Regions from separate parts of the Actinoplanes sp. NPDC021490 genome, predicted to be linked through region 1. Evidence: riboswitches for the same ligand, from Rfam matches in the RefSeq annotation. Region 1 holds a riboswitch; the other holds the start of a gene.
What was found. Region 1 has a riboswitch for ZMP and ZTP ahead of ACZ3I4_RS01555 (glycine hydroxymethyltransferase). Riboswitches for the same ligand answer to the same signal wherever they lie in the genome.
Positions count from the first base shown of each region.

Region 2: it holds a riboswitch for ZMP and ZTP, as region 1 does, so the genes downstream of both, ACZ3I4_RS29955 (bifunctional 5,10-methylenetetrahydrofolate dehydrogenase/5,10-methenyltetrahydrofolate cyclohydrolase) here and ACZ3I4_RS01555 (glycine hydroxymethyltransferase) in region 1, are expected to answer to the same signal.

Region 1 covers NZ_JBVHFW010000001.1:333,337-341,139, forward strand. The annotation lists gene ACZ3I4_RS01545 (LysR family transcriptional regulator) at 1-754, shown strand, start outside; gene ACZ3I4_RS01550 (cation:proton antiporter) at 751-2,301, opposite strand; ZMP/ZTP riboswitch at 2,345-2,445, shown strand; gene ACZ3I4_RS01555 (glycine hydroxymethyltransferase) at 2,464-3,888, shown strand; gene ACZ3I4_RS01560 (L-dopachrome tautomerase-related protein) at 4,038-5,117, shown strand; gene ACZ3I4_RS01565 (aminoglycoside phosphotransferase) at 5,104-6,009, opposite strand; gene ACZ3I4_RS01570 (DEAD/DEAH box helicase) at 6,033-7,803, shown strand, end outside.
Region 2 covers NZ_JBVHFW010000012.1:343,391-351,193, reverse strand. The annotation lists gene ACZ3I4_RS29980 (response regulator transcription factor) at 1-117, opposite strand, end outside; gene ACZ3I4_RS29975 (outer membrane protein assembly factor BamB family protein) at 186-1,469, opposite strand; gene ACZ3I4_RS29970 (PQQ-binding-like beta-propeller repeat protein) at 1,516-2,877, opposite strand; gene ACZ3I4_RS29965 (outer membrane protein assembly factor BamB family protein) at 2,881-4,188, opposite strand; gene dxs (1-deoxy-D-xylulose-5-phosphate synthase) at 4,272-6,188, opposite strand; ZMP/ZTP riboswitch at 6,348-6,431, shown strand; gene ACZ3I4_RS29955 (bifunctional 5,10-methylenetetrahydrofolate dehydrogenase/5,10-methenyltetrahydrofolate cyclohydrolase) at 6,445-7,332, shown strand; gene ACZ3I4_RS29950 (class I SAM-dependent RNA methyltransferase) at 7,410-7,803, opposite strand, start outside.

The DNA.
Region 1 (7,803 bases):
GATGACGCAGCCGGCGCTGTCGAGAGCCATTCGTGCCCTCGAGTCCGATGTCGGCGTGCCGCTGCTTGTGCGCGGGCATCGCGGGGTCGAGCCGACCGAGGCCGGCCGGGTGCTGATCGACGAGGCCCGGGAGATCGACCGGCGGGTCCTGCGTGCGGTCGGCCGGGCGCGGCGGGCGGCGGCCGGCGACGACCGGCTGCGGGTCAGCGCCCGAGGCTGTGACGTCGCCGTGGTCGACCGGCTGACCAAGGATTTTCCCGGCGCGTGGGCGGTGGTCGCCGAATGGCGCACCCAGACCGAGGGCTTGCGTACGGGGGAGGCCGACCTGGCATTGATTCGGGGCGCGTTCGACGCCGAGGGCCTCGACAGTGACCTGCTCGCCGTGGATCCACGCGTGGCGCTGCTGCCCGAGGGGCACGCGCTCGCCGGACGTGAGGTGATCGAGCGGGACGAGCTCGACGGCCTTCCGGTCGCGGTCTGGGCAACCGATCAGCCGGTCGAGCGCGAATTCTGGCTCGGCTTCCCGGGTGCGACCGCCGGGCCCGAGGTCAACGACATGCTGCAGTTGCTGGCTCTGGTCCGGCTCGGCCACGCGGTGGCCTTCGTGTCGAGCGCCCTGCCCGTCGCGACCCAGCCCGGCGTCGTTGCCGTGCCGGTCACCGGTCTGTCACCGGCCGAGCTGCGCCTGGCCTGGCGCGACGACGAGCGTTCCCCCGAGGTCGCGCGATTCGTCCGGCACGCGTCTGCCGTCTAGGAGCCGGTGTGGCGGGCGGCCTGGCGCAGGTCGACGTCCTCGATGAGTTCGCGGGCGATCTCCTCCGGCAGGACCCGGTCGTACACCGCCTTGCCCAGCGCGAGACGCTGGGCCTCGAACGACGCGTCCGGGTCGGTGTCCGGTTGGGCCGCGGCCTCGGCGGCCAGCTGCCTGCCGCGGTCGCGCAGCTCCTCGGTTTCGGCGCGCTCGGCGGCCAGGTCGAACTTGAGAAGGCGGGCCAGCCGGCCGATGGTCGTGCCCTGCAGGAGCAGGGTGCCGAGGGTGACGATCAGGGCGATGGCCTGGATAGCGTCGCGGCCGGGGAACTCCTCGCCCGACGCGGTGTGCTCGGGGATCGAGGCCGCCGCGGCCAGCGTGAGGATTCCGCGCATGCCGGTCCAGCCGACCAGCACGATCTCCTTGGTCGTGGGGGCGGGCAGGGGCACCCCGCCGTGGCGCTCGTGGCGCTTCCGCCAGGTCTCGTACCGCTCCCGGAAGCGGACGTCCTTGTCGATCCGGCGTTGCGTCCCGATCTCCTTGAGCCGCCAGCGCCCGAAGATGACGAACACCCCGGCCAGCCGCAGCACGATCGCCGCGACCAGCAGGACGGCCGCCGCCACCAGCGTGCGGACCAGCCCCGGATCCTCCGAGCCGGCCAGCTCTTCCAGAACGAACTTCAACTGCAGGCCGATGTACGCGAACACGAACGTCTCGAGCAGGAAGTCGAGCACCCGCCAGACCTGTTCCTCCTGCAGCCGGGTCTGATAGGCGCCCGGGTACTGGTGTTTCGGGTCGAGCGTCAGGTTCACGCTGATCGAAAAGGCGGCCATGACCACGGCCAGGATGCCGGACGCGTGCACCTCTTCGGCGGCCAGGAAGGCGGTGAACGGCACCAGCAGCACCAGGGAGGTCTCGAGCGTCGGGTTGCCGAGCTGCTTACGGATCCGCAACGCGATGAACGCGAACAGGGCGCCGATGCCGAGCCCGATCGACGCCGTACGCAAAAACTCGAGGAGGCCGCCGGACCAGCTGGTGTGCTCCCCGTTGACGGCGGCCACGGCGATGCTGAACAGGGTCAGCGCGGTGGCGTCGTTGACCAGGCTCTCGCCGGTGAGGATCGTGGTCACCCGTTTGGGCAGCCCGATCTGGTCGCCGTGCGAGACCGTCGTGATCGTGTCGGGCGGGGCCAGCACCGCGCCCAGCACGAACGCGACCGAGAGGCCGAGCGTGGGCAGCAGCCACGACGAGAGCAGCCCGAGCGCGCCGCAGGTGACCGCGACCAGCAGAACGCCGAGCGCCCAGATCGCCCTGATGTTGGCCCCGAAGTTGGCGAACGAGGCGCCGCGGGTGGCCGAATAGAGCAGCGGCGGGATGACGATCGCGAGGATGACCTCGCTCTCCAGCTCAAGGCGGGGAACCCCCGGAATGAACGACGCGGCCGCCGCCAGCACCACGATGATCATGCCCGGCTCGACGCCACGGCGCTTCGCCATGGAGGACACGAAGATGCCCAGGCCGATGATGAGCAGGATCTGTACGCCGTTCACGTTGATCAGGCTAGTGCTCCGGCCCAAGCCGCCGGGTATGCTCTCGGCGGGCCGTAACTGGCGCGTCAAGGTGGTCAACCACCGGGGAGCGGCTCCGCCGTCGAGCGAATCGGCGGCGACCTGCCGTGCGCCTGGGCCTCTGCACAGTGATAGAGAGGTCCCATGAGTGAGCTGAACGCCGAATCGACCGCCTTCCGTTCCGCCCTCGAGGTGGTCCGGTCCGTCGAGCCGCGCATTGCCGACGCCATCGCCAAAGAGCTGACCGACCAGCGTGAGTCGCTCAAGCTGATCGCCAGCGAAAACTACGCCTCTCCGGCCGTGCTGCTGGCCATGGGCAACTGGCTTTCCGACAAGTACGCCGAGGGCACGATCGGGCGCCGCTTCTACGCCGGCTGCCAGAACGTGGACACCGTCGAGTCGGTCGCCGTCGAGCACGCCAAGGCCTTGTTCGACGCGCCCTACGCGTACGTGCAGCCGCACTCCGGCATCGACGCCAACCTGGTCGCGTACTGGGCGATCCTGGCCGACCGGGTCGAGGCGCCGGCTCTGCGAAAGTTCGAGAAGCGCCAGGTCAACGACCTCACCGACGCCGAATGGGCCGAGCTGCGGCAGGCCTTCGGCAACCAGCGCATGCTGGGCATGTCGCTCGACGCGGGCGGCCACCTCACGCACGGCTTCCGGCCCAACATCTCGGGCAAGATGTTCGACCAGCGCAGCTACGGCGTCGACCGGTCCACCGGTCAGATCGACTACGCGGCGCTGCGCGAGACGGCCCGCGAGTTCAAGCCGCTGGTCATCGTCGGCGGCTACTCGGCGTACCCCCGCAAGGTGAACTTTGCGACGCTGCGCGAGATCGCCGACGAGGTGGGCGCGACGTTCATGGTCGACATGGCGCACTTCGCCGGTCTGGTCGCGGGCAAGGTCTTCACCGGCGACTACAGCCCCTTCCCGCACGCGCACATCGTCACCACCACGACCCACAAGTCGCTGCGCGGCCCGCGCGGTGGCGCCGTGTTCTCCCAGCCCGAGCTGGCCGACCAGGTCGACCGCGGCTGCCCGATGGTGCTCGGCGGCCCGCTCGCCCACGTGATGGCGGCCAAGGCGATCGCCTTCGCCGAGGCCCGGCAGCCGTCCTTCGCGACCTACGCCCAGCAGATCGTCACCAACAGCCAGGCGCTGGCCGAGGGCCTGAGCCGGCGCGGCGTCGAGCTGGTCAGCGGCGGCACCGACAACCACCTGGTGCTGATCGACGTGCACCCGTTCGGCCTCACCGGCCGCCAGGCCGAGCAGGCCCTGCTGGACAGCGGCGTGGTCACCAACCGCAACGCCATCCCGCAGGACCCGAACGGCGCCTGGTACACCTCCGGCATCCGCATCGGCACCCCCGCCCTGACCTCCCGCGGCCTGGGCGTGGCCGAGATGGACCAGATTGCCGAACTGATCCACACCGTCCTGACCGGCACCACCCCGGCCGAGGGCTCGAAGGCCAAGTTCCACCTGGACCCGGCCGTGGCCGACCGCGTCCACAAGCAGGCCCACGAGCTGCTGGCCGGCTTCCCGCTCTACCCCGGCGTCGACCTGGGCTGACCGTTATCCACAGGCTCCGGGTGTACGCCGGAGCCTGTGGATAAGCTGGGCCGCCCGCTTGGTTGTGGTACTAGGGTGGTGGTCCCCCTGGTGGGGCGGGTTGGGGGTAGGAGTCGTATACCGGCGCTTTTCGCGGGTATGCGGCGGTCGTGACCGATCAACCTGCAGGCACCCTCGAAACTGTCCACCTCTTCGAGTCCGGGCCGATGCCCACCGGCGTCGCCGTCTCGCGGAGCGGCCGCATCTTCGTCAACTTCCCCAAGTGGGGCGACGACGTCCGCTACACGGTCGCCGAGATCCGCGACGGCGAGGCGGTGCCCTATCCCGACCTCGATTGGAACACCCCGAACGGCGACGCCGACCCGGAAGCGCTCGTCTCGGTGCAGAGCATCGTGGTCGACCCGGCCGACCGCCTCTGGATCCTCGACACCGGCAGCCCGCTGTTCCAGCCGACCGAGCACGGCGGCCCCAAGCTGGTCTGCGTCGACCTGAGCACCGACCAGGTCGTCCGCACCATCGTCTTCGACTCCGACGTCGCGCTGCCGACCACCTATCTCAACGACGTGCGCTTCGACCTGCGCCGCAACGCCGCTTTCATCACCGACTCGTCCGATCAGGGACCGAACGGCCTGATCGTCGTCGACCTGCACACCGGCGAGGCCTGGCGGCGGCTGCACGACCACCCTTCGACCAAGGCGCTGCCTCCGGCCGACATGCTGCCCATCGTCGAGGGCAAACCGTTCATGGAACGCCCGAAGGACGGCCCGCCCAGCCCGGTCAAGATGGGTTCCGACGGCATCGCCATCGCCGCCGACGGCTCGCGCATCTTCTACTGCCCGCTGATTTCCCGGCGCTGGTACAGCGTTTCCGCCGACGCCCTGTTCGACCGCGGCCTGAGCGACGCCGACGTGTCGGCCACGGTCGTCGACGAGGGTGACAAGGGCGGCGGCTCGGACGGGCTGGAGACCGACGACCAGGGCCGGTTCTACCTCACCGACTGGGAGCATGAGGCGGTGCTGCGCCGCCGGCCCGACGGCACGTTCGAAACCCTGGCCCACGATCCGCGGCTGCTGTGGCCCGACACGATGGCGGTGGCCGACGGCTATCTCTACGTGACCGCCAACCAGTTGCACCGCCAGGCCAAGTACCAGTACGAGGACGACCGCCGCGAATACCCGTACGCCCTGTTCCGCATCCCGATCGACGCCGGCCCGGTCAATTTGCGGTAGCCAGTCGCGCGGCCAGCCAGCGCAGCGTGTGCAGGCCCTGTTCGCGCTGCATGCGGCGCAGCTTCGCCGGGCCGGGCAGGTGCCACTCGCGCCAGGCCCGTCCGGCCAGCCCGGCCAGGGCGACGTTCACCGCGTCGTCCGGGGCGTCCGGCCGGCACGATCGAAGCAGCCGCTCCGGGTCGTGACCGCACGCGGCCACGTCCGGGGCCAGCCGCACGACGTCCATCCAGCCGGGCGCGGTCCACAGATGCGTCCAGTCCACCACCACGAGCCGTCCGTCGCGCCGCCGGAGGAAGTTGTCGCGGCGCAGGTCGCCGTGGTGCAGCGCGTCACCGCCGGCGAGGGCGCCCGCCCATCGGCTTTCGAGTTCGGCCAGCTTCGCGATCGGGATGTCGACCGGAAGCGGCAGCCCGCGCACGTGGTCGACGCCCTGCCGCGGTCGGGGATCACCGTTCAACGCCCGCCAGGTGCCGAGCTTGGAGGCGAAGCTTTCCCCGTACGGCGTGGTGCCGCCGATCGCGCACGGCTCGAGGAGTTCCCGCATGCGCCGTTGGACGGCGACCAGCCCCGGCAGGTCTTCCTTCTGCCAGCGTGTCACCGGCTCACCGTCGACCACCTCGTACGCGGCGACGCGCTGATCGCCGACCACGCCCTGCCCGACCAGTGGGGGAGCGAGATCGCCGGTGACGTCGGCCAGGATGAAGCCGGCGTCGTCGGGCGTCACCTTGACGAACAGCCGCCGGCCGCGGGCGCCGACGACTACCGAGGCGATCGACGGGGTGAAGCCGGCCGCGGCGGGGTGTTCGGCCACAATCGGCGCCCCGAGCAGGCTTTCCACCATTTCCCGTACAGGCTCAGGGGCGTCGGTCAAACGCGGGCGGGGGCCTTCCACCAGGTCACGGTAGCCTCGGGTCGATGTTGGCGTCCCGTGTGCTCGAAGTGCTGGCCGACCTGGCTCCGGCCGGGAACGACCGCGAGCTGGACGTCAGCCGGGGCGGGCCGCTGGTCTGGCTGGACGACGCGGAACGGGTGGGCCGCACCAAACAGGCCAACCGGCTGGCCGCGATCGGGGCGCTGCACCGGGAGGAACGGCCGCTGCGACGCGGGTGGGGTTTCCTGGTCGGGCGCACCGAGATCGAGGGCAAGCCGCGGAAGATCCGGGTGCCGCTGCTCAGCCAGGCGGTCCAGCTCGAACGCGGCCTGCTCGGCTATCGGATCGTCCCGGCCGGCGACATCGAGATCACGTCGCTGATCGAGGATCGCACGCTCGCGGCCGCGCTGGAGGCGGCGCCGGGGCTGGCCGGGCCGGGCTGGCTGGAGGCGACCGGCAGCAAGGCGTGGCTGTGGTCGGCGGCCGAGGCGACCGGGCTGCCGGTGGACGCGCTGGCTACCGGGCGCCAGGCCCCCAACGACCGGATCGTGCTGGTGCCGGAGCCCGCGCTGTTCGTGGTGCGCGACGTCTTCGGGGCCGGGATGGCCGACAGCCTGCGCAGCTGGGCCGGCCGCGACCTCACGGGCACGGCGCTGGCCTCGCTTTACGACACGTGCGAAGAGCCCGCCGAGGACCGTACGGACGTGGTCTCGCCCTTGCCGTTGAGCGAGGCGCAGGCCGAAGTGGTGCGCCGGGCGCGCACGGCCCCGATCACCGTCGTCTCGGGGGCGCCGGGCAACGGCAAGAGCCACACCGTGGTCGCGGCCGCGCTCGAGGTCGTGCAGCGTGGCGGGTCGGTGCTGGTGGCCACCCAGTCGCCGCACGCGGCCGAGGTGCTGGCCAACCTGCTGGAACGGTATCCGGGGCCGGTTCCGGTGCTCTTCGGCGACGCGGCCCGCCGGGAGAGCCTGGCCGCCGAGCTCACCGCCGGCCTCGGTGACGGCGCGACCGATGGGGAGCTGCGGTCCGACGCCGAGGCGGTCCGGCGCGCGCTCGACGGCGTACGGCGAATGCGGTCCGAACTGAGGGCCGCGCTCGGAATCGAGGTGAAGGCGGCCGAGCTGCCGGAGTGGCAGCCGCTGCTTGCGGGGCTGACCGCCGACGTGCCCGGCGCCTTCCGGGACGGCGTCGACCTCGAACGCGTCGCCGCCCGGCTCGACCGCGGTGGCCTCGCCCGGTGGTGGACGCTGCGCCGGATGGGTGAGCCGTCCCGCGTACGGGATGCCCTGGCCGCGGCGGCCGCCCAGCGTGCCGCCGCCCACCTCGCCGCGACCGGCGGCACCGACCTGGAGGCGCGGTGGGCCGCCCTGCACGAGGCCGAGAACGTGCTGGCCCGCGCGGCCGGCGAGGCGATGCGCCGGGGTGCCCGCAGCGCGCGCCGCTGGGACCGGGCCGCCCGCCGGGGCGCCGCCGAACTGGCCGCGGCGCTGCGGGCGGGCCGCAACCGCCGTCGTGAGCTGCTGGCCAATCTCGAGGCCGGGCCGTTGGTACGCGCTCTCCCGCTCTGGATCGGCACGGTCGCCGACGTCGAGGATCTGCTGCCCGCGTCGCCCGGGCTGTTCGACCTGGTGGTGCTGGACGAGGCGTCCCATGTGGACCAGGTGCGCGCGGCGCCGGTGCTGGCCCGGGCCCGGCGTGCCCTGGTGGTGGGCGACCCGCGCCAGCTGCGGTTCGTCTCGTTCGTGAGCGACGTCGACGTGGCCGCCGTGCTCGCGAAGCACCAGGCCGACGAGCGTCTGGACGTACGCCGGGTCA
Region 2 (7,803 bases), on a different contig from region 1:
CATCTCGTGGCCCTGCAGGCCGTCGTAGGCGACGTCGACCGCCATGCCCTTGCGCCGCAGGCCCCGGGCGATCGCGTCGCAGAGGTTCCGCTCGTCTTCCACTACCAGCACACGCACCGCAGACCTCCGTCGAACCGCCGGGCCCAGCCTCGCCGACCAGGTGTGAAGAGGCTGTAAGCAGAAGGCTACCGAAGGGGCCACATGGCGACCGAGGCGTCGATGAGCCGGCAGATCAGCAGACCGGCCGTGGCCTGGCAGCTGTTGGACACGTCGGCGGCCGTGCCGAGCAGGCGCACCGAGAGCGTGGCCGGGTCGAGCAGGCCGTAGTGCACCAGGTATTCGCCCTGCACGTCGAGCTTGGCGTAGAAGCGTCCGTGGTCGGCCCGGGCGAGCAGTTCCCACCGGCCGAAGTTGCCCAGCGCCCGGCCCGTCTCCGGGTCGATCACCCACAGGCCGGGGTCGTCCACGCCGCGCTCGGCCCGGGTGGCCAGCAGGAACCGGCCCACCGGCTCGGCGTACGCCCAATCGGCGTTCTCCCACAGCTGCCGGCCGTTGTCCGGGTCGATCGCCGTGAGCCCGCGCTGCTGGCGGAACGTGCAGATCAGGTGCCCGCAGGCGGCCTGCATCCAGCTTCCGGACAGGTCGGCGCCGGTGTGCCAGAGCGGGGCCAGGCCGGGCAGCCGGTACGCGGCGAACCCGGGCGAGCCGTCGTCGGCCATCACCAGGTCGTCGACCGGCCAGATCAGCCCGTTGACGCGGCCGGGCCGGGGCGGGATCGTCCGGGTGGCGAGCAGCGCGCCGGTGTGCGGGTCGCGGCTCTCCAGCCGTCCCGAGTCGGTGAGCAGCACCAGCCAGCGCGGATAGTCGCCGTCCCAGCCGGTCTCGGCGATGTAGCCGTCCGGGGGCCGCGGCAGCGTCCAGCGGGTTCTCCCGGTGCGCAGGTCGAGGGCGTACACCGCCTCGTCCGTGCCCAGCAGCACCTGCCCGTCGGCCTCGGAGACCGCGATCAGCCGGGCCGTACGCCGCCAGCGGGTCTGCTCGGTGCCCTCGGCCACCGCCACCGTGGCCCAGGTGCCGCTCGCGTCGACCTGATACGACACCACCACCGTCTCGCCGGCCAGCAGCACCTGGTTGATGCCGCCCGAGACGGTGACCGTGGTCGTGCTGAGCAGTTGCGCGCCGGGCAGGGCGTACGTGCGCACGGTCCGGTGGCTCACCTGCGCGACCAGCGTGGCCGAACCGCTGACCAGCATCATCCGGTGCTCGTCGAGGAACATGGTGTCGCCGAGGCGGGCCGGTACGAGGACGGGCCGTTGGACGACCGGGAACGGGGCGGCGGCCGCGGTCACCGCGATCACGACGAGCGACAGCAGGGCCAGCAGAGCCCGGCGCGGCACCAGCCGGTCCATCTCGCCGGCGGCGGGTGCCTCGCGGGGCATCTCGCCGAGTTCGATGAGTCCGTTGGCCACGGCGCACCCCCACTCATTGTGCGCCGCCGGTCACCTTCGGAACAGGTCAGGCCCGATAGGCCCAGATTCGCAGGCCGCCGTCGGTGCGGCAGACCACGTGCCGCGCGTCGGAGGTGCAGTCGCTGACCGGTCCGCCGGTCACCCCGAGCGGCTGGATCTCGTCGCGGGCGGCCAGCACCACGCCGAACGCGCTCGCCCCGGCGTCGAGGCTGCGCCGCAGCACGATGGGCTGCCCGGCCTGACCGACCACCTCGGCCCGCCAGCCGGCCAGGTCGACGCGGGTGACGCCGGTGGCCGGGTCGACGAGCCGCACCGGCAGGCCCGACTCGATGCCCACCTCGATCACGTAACCGCCGTACTTGGCCAGGTCGACGTCGCCGGGCGCCCGCCAGCGGACCCGGCCCGTGCCCGGATCGAGCACGTCGAGGGCCGCGCGGCCGCCCGAGCAGTGCATCCCGGTGCAGTTGGCCGGGTCCAGCATCGTCGTCGGCACGGCCCGCTGCCAGCGCCGTTCCAGGGTCCCGGGGTCGTACGCGACCTCCCGCGAGACGACCCCGCGACGGCCGTAGTAGACCATCATCAGACCGTCGATCAGCTCGCCGGTGGCCGGGCCGACGCCGCCGACGTTCGGCAGCGACCGGCTCTCGACGACCTCACCGGTCGCGCCGTCGAGGCGGCGCAGCCGGTCGGAGGAGAGCAGCAGGGCGGCCGCCTCGTCGCCGGGCGGCACCGCCACGTTGACCGAGCCGGGCACGGTCAGCGTCCACCGCACCCGTCCGTCGGCCAGGTCGACGCCGCGCAGGTGGGTGCGCAGCGGCGGCTCGGTGTGCGGCTCGCCGGTGGACGAGAAGTACAGCATGCCCGGTTCGCCGGAGGCCTGGTCGTAAACGGTGTCCGGACGGAAGTCGTGCTCCTGTATGACGCCGATCCGGCCGCCCGGCAACGGCGTGACGGCCACCGGCGATCTCCATCGGATCGCCCCGGTTCCGGCGTCGGCGATCGTCGTGTCCGGCCCGTCGCCGAACAGCACCACGTCGCCCGCCTGCTCGGCGTTCACCCCGCCCCAGCTGACCTCGTCGGGCCCGGAGACCCGCACCGGGACGTTCGCCGTCCACAGCTTGCGCGGCGCCCGGTCAAGGCTCCAGGCCGTGATGACGCGTTCCCTGGCCGCGGCGGCCACCGTGAAGACGCGGCCGCCGGAGAGCTGGAACGGCGCTTCCGGGCCGCCGGGCGCGGGCACGGCGCCGAGGTAGCGCCAGAGCACCGGCAGGGCGGGAGCGGCGCCCCCGGCGGCCAGCACCAGCACGGCGGCCAGCAGCAGGCCGGGCATGCGGTAGCGGTGTGCGGGCGGGGGCGGGGTGGGCGTCTGGTCGGGCCGGGCGGTCAGGTCCAGCTCGATCAACGCCAACGGTTACCCCTTCTGGCCGTACGCCCAGATCACGAGCCGGCCGTACATCGAGCGGCAGACCAGGCGCTCGTTCGCCGCCTGGCAGTCGCCCGTGCCGGGCGGCAACGCCCCGAGCAGCCGCGGTCGGCTCTCGCCCGGCTGGGCAACGGCGACCATCGTACGGCCTCCGGGTTCCGTGGTCCGGGTGACCAGCAGGTGGTGTTCGCTGACCGTTCCGGTGACCGGGCGCCAGCCGGAGAGGTCGACCTCGAGGTTTCCGGTGCCGGGGTCGATCAGGCCGAGCGGCTTGGTGTTCTCGGCCGAGCCGTACGCGACGAACTGCTCGCCGAACTGCTGGATGCCCCGCCAGTCGGCCCTGGTCCAGACGGTGTCGCCGGTGGCGGGGTCGATCGCGCGCAGACCGTCGGGACCGGTCAGGCAGGCCAGGATGCCGCAGGTCACGATCCCGTACGCCCCGTCGGCGGGCTGGGACCACAGGTTGCGCAGGGTCAGCGGGTCGTACGCGGAGAACTCCATGCCGGGCCGCCCCGGGTGCCGCAGCAGGATCGTCCCGTTGACCACCACCGGGTTGTCCTGGTCGTAGTCCGCGCCCGGCACGCTGGTCGTCACCAGCCGCTCGCCGGTCACCAGGTCGTGCACGGCCATGGTCCGGTCGTCGTGCACGAGCAGCATTCGGGTGCCGGAGTCCGCGGCCCCGGGCAGCGCGACGAGCGTGGCGGTCGACGGCACGTTGACCGTCCAGAGGGTGCGGCCGGTCTCCGGGTCGATGGCGTCGACCGGCCCGTTGACCCGCCGGTTCATGCCGCCGAAGCCGCGCACCGGCACGACCGAGAGCAGGGTGGACGAGCCGGCCATGGTGACGACCTGCCCGGCCCGGCTCCACCGGGAGCCGCCGTCGTCGATCGAGACGGCGGTGGTGCCCGGGTCGCGCGAGCCGACGATCCAGGGCCGCATCAGGACCAGGCCCGAGCCGAGCCGCAGCCGGAAGACGGGCGCGGTCTGGCCGGCCTCCCACTGCGTCTCGCCGTCGCCCAGGTCGTAGGCGCTGAGCAGGCCGTAGCTCTGTGCCAGCAGCCGGCCGTCCTCGGTCAGCGCGTACGCGTCGGCCGGGCCCACCTTGAGGCTGAACACCTCGGTGAACGGCGGCTTCGAGGGCGCGGCCGAGGCCCCGGCGGTGAGCAGCACGAGGACGGCGAGGACCGCGGCCGGGAACCAGCCCGGGAACGTCGAGCGCTGCGGCGAGTCGTAGGAATCGGGTTCTCCCCGTTCCAGGCCCAGTTCGATGACCACCGTGCTGCCCTGAACCGTCATGCTCCAAAAATAACGAGCAGATAACGGAACTGCCCCTTCGCCGCCCGGTTCGCGGGCTTATCGCCGTTTTCTCGCGTTTGGCGTCACACCCGGTGGACGGCCGGCTGCTCGTCGAGCTTGGCCACCCACTCGGTGACCTCGCGGGCCACGTCCTGAGCCGTCAGACCCAGCTCGGCCAGCAGCTCGGCCCGGGTGCCGTGCGGGTGGAAGCCGGCCGGCACGCCGAAGTCACGCAGCGGCACCTCGACCCCGGCGTCGCGCAGGGCGCTGGCCAGCGCGTCGCCCACGCCGCCGGCCCGGACGCCGTCTTCCAGCGCGACCACCAGGCGGTGCCGGCCGGCCAGGCCGGTCAGCTCGATCGGCACCGGGCGGACCCAGCGCGGGTCGGCCACGGTGACCCCGAAGCCCTGCTCGGCCAGCCGGTCGGCGACCTCGAGGCCGAGTCCGGCGAACGAGCCGACCGCGACCACCAGCACGTCCTTGCGCTCGTCCTCGCGCAGCACGTCGATCTGGCCGACGCGGCGCACGGCGGGCAGCGCGGCCGGCACGGCGCCGGTCGGGAAGCGGACGATCGTCGGGCCGTCGTCGACGGCCAGCGCCTCGCGCAGTTCCTCGCGCAGGGTCGCCTCGTCGCGCGGCGCGGCGATCCGCAGGCCGGGCACGACGCCGAAGACGCTCATGTCCCAGATGCCGTAGTGGCTGGGCCCGTCGGGACCGGTGATGCCGGCCCGGTCGAGCACGAACGTGACCGGCAGCTCGTGCATGGCCACATCCAGCAGGACCTGGTCGAACGCGCGGTTGAGGAAGGTGGCGTAGACGGCCACCACCGGGTGCAGGCCGCCCATGGCCAGGCCGGCCGCGCTGGTCACCGCATGCTGCTCGGCGATGCCCACGTCGTACGCCCGATCGGGGTATTTCTGGGCCAGCGCCGCGATCCCGGTCGGCTCGGCCATGGCCGCGGTGATCCCCACCACGTCGGGGCGCTCGTCGGCGATCTTGACCAGCTCGTCGGCGAAGACGTTGGTCCACTTGAGCTTGGACGCGGCCAGCGACTTGCCGGTCTCGACGTCGAAGCTGCTCGGGCTGTGCAGGCAGTCGGCCTCGTCCTGCTCGGCGGGCCGGTAGCCGTAGCCCTTGCGGGTGACCGCGTGCACGATGACCGGCGCGTTGAAGCCCTTGGCCCGGCGCAGCGCCGACTCCATGGCCTGCACGTCGTGGCCGTCGACCGGGCCGAGATATTTGATGCCGAGGTCCTCGAACATGGGCTGCGGGCTGACCGCGTCCTTGATGCCGCGCTTGACCGCGTGCAGCACCTCGTAGACCGGCTTGCCGACCAACGGGGTCGAGCCCAGCGCGTCCTTGACGAGGTCGAGCACCTTTTCGTAGCCGGGGTTGAGCCGCAGCGTGGAGAGGTGGTCGGCCAGGCCGCCGATGGTCGGCGCGTAGGACCGGCCGTTGTCGTTGACCACGATGACCAGGCGGTTCCGGGTCGAGGCGATGTTGTTGAGCGCCTCCCAGCACATGCCGCCGGTGAGCGCGCCGTCGCCGACCACCGCGACGACGTGCCGGTCCTCCCCGCGCAGCGCGAACGCCTTGGCCATGCCGTCCGCGTACGACAGCGCGGTCGAGGCGTGCGAGTTCTCGATGAAGTCGTGCTCGCTCTCGGCCCGGCTCGGATAACCGGTGAGGCCGCCGCGCTGGCGGAGCAGGTCGAAGCCGTCCTGCCGGCCGGTGACGATCTTGTGCACGTACGACTGGTGACCGGTGTCGAACAGGATCCGGTCGCGGGGCGAGTCGAAGACCCGGTGCAGGGCCAGCGTGGTCTCGACGACACCGAGGTTGGGGCCGAGGTGGCCACCGGTGCGCGACACCTTGGCCACCAGGAAGTCGCGAATCTCCGCCGCCAGAAGGGTCAGCTGGTCGGGGCTGAGGCGCTTCAGGTCACCCGGTTCGGTGACTGTCGCCAGGATGCCGTCCGGGGCGGGGAGGGATTCGCTCATGGGGGGCAAGTCTATCGGCGTGCCGCCATGATGCATCCTCAGCCGATGGGCCCTCCCGAGGTCCTACACACAACCGACGCATGTCCGTGACCTGCGCCCTCGGTGACCTACCGCACAGTAACAACCCGGCCGGGGCGGCCCGGGGCCGGTCAGGCATCCTGGTAGGCACGCGACTGGCGGCACGAGGATGGATCGACCATCGGGAAGCCTGTCACGGGGTTGTCGACCGCCTGGGCCCCCGTGTAGAAGGAGCCCCATGCCTACTACTGAGCCAGCTGGAGCTGCCCGTCTGCTGCCCGGCAAGCCCGTCGCCGAGGCCGTCCTCGCCGACGTCTCCGAGCGCGCCGCCAAGCTCAAGGCCCAGGGCGTGACGCCCAGCCTCGCCACCGTGCTCGTCGGCGACGACGACGCCAGCGCCGGTTACATCCGCATCAAGCAGCGGCAGGCGGCCGAGCTGGGCTTCGACTCCCCGCACCGGCACCTGCCCGGCGACATCACCCAGGAGCAGCTGCTCGAGGTGGTGGCCGAGCTGAACGCGGACACCAGCGTGCACGGCGTGCTGATCCAATATCCGATCCCGGCCCATCTCGACTACGACGCCGCGCTGATGACGCTCGACCCCGACAAGGACGTCGACGGCATGCACCCGCTCAACATGGGCCGTCTCGCCGTCGGCCTGCCCGGTCCGCTGCCCTGCACCCCTGCCGGCATCGAGGCCCTGCTGGCCCACTACGAGATCCCGGTCGCCGGCCGCGAGGTCGTCATCCTCGGCCGCGGCGCCACGCTGGGCCGCCCGCTGGCCATGCTGCTGGCCCAGAAGCGGCCGACCGCCAACGCCGCCGTCACCGTGGTGCACACCGGCGTGCCGGATTGGGAGCGCTACACCCGGCGGGCCGAGATCCTCATCGCCGCGGCCGGCGTGCCCGGCATCATCCAGCCCGGGCACGTCCGCCCGGGCGCGACGGTGATCGGCGCCGGTGTCCGCTACGAGGGCAAGCGCCTGCTGCCCGACGTGGCCGAGGAGTGCGCCGCGGTCGCCGGCGCGATCACCCCGCGCGTGGGCGGGGTCGGCCCGACGACCGTCGCGATGCTGTTCCGCAACGCGATCACCGCCGCCGAACGGGCGGTCGCCACAGCAGCGTGACCCGGCCGGTGTCCAGGTCGTAGCGCGCGCCGGCCACCTCCAGGTGGCCGGCCTCGACCTTCTCGCCGAGGGTCGGCTCAGGGTTCCAGCAGGGCGACGCACTCCACGTGCTGGGTCATCGGGAAGCAGTCGAAGGCCCGCAGAGTGACCAGCTTCCAGCCCAGCTCCCGGAACGTGGCGATGTCCCGGGCCAGCGCGGCCGGGTCGCAGGCCACATAGGCCACCGCGCGGGGTCCGGCCGCCACCACCGAGCGCACCACCTTGGCCCCGGCGCCGGACCGCGGCGGGTCGAGCACCACGAGGTCGACCGGGCCGGTGATCCGGCGGCGGGACAGCGCGACGTCGACCCGGGCCTCGACGATCTCGGCCCGCCCGGCCAGGTTGGCGCGGGCCGCGGCCACGCCGACGGGGGACGATTCGACCACGGTGGTCCGCCCGTGGGTGCGCTCGGCGATGGCGCCGGCGAAGAGC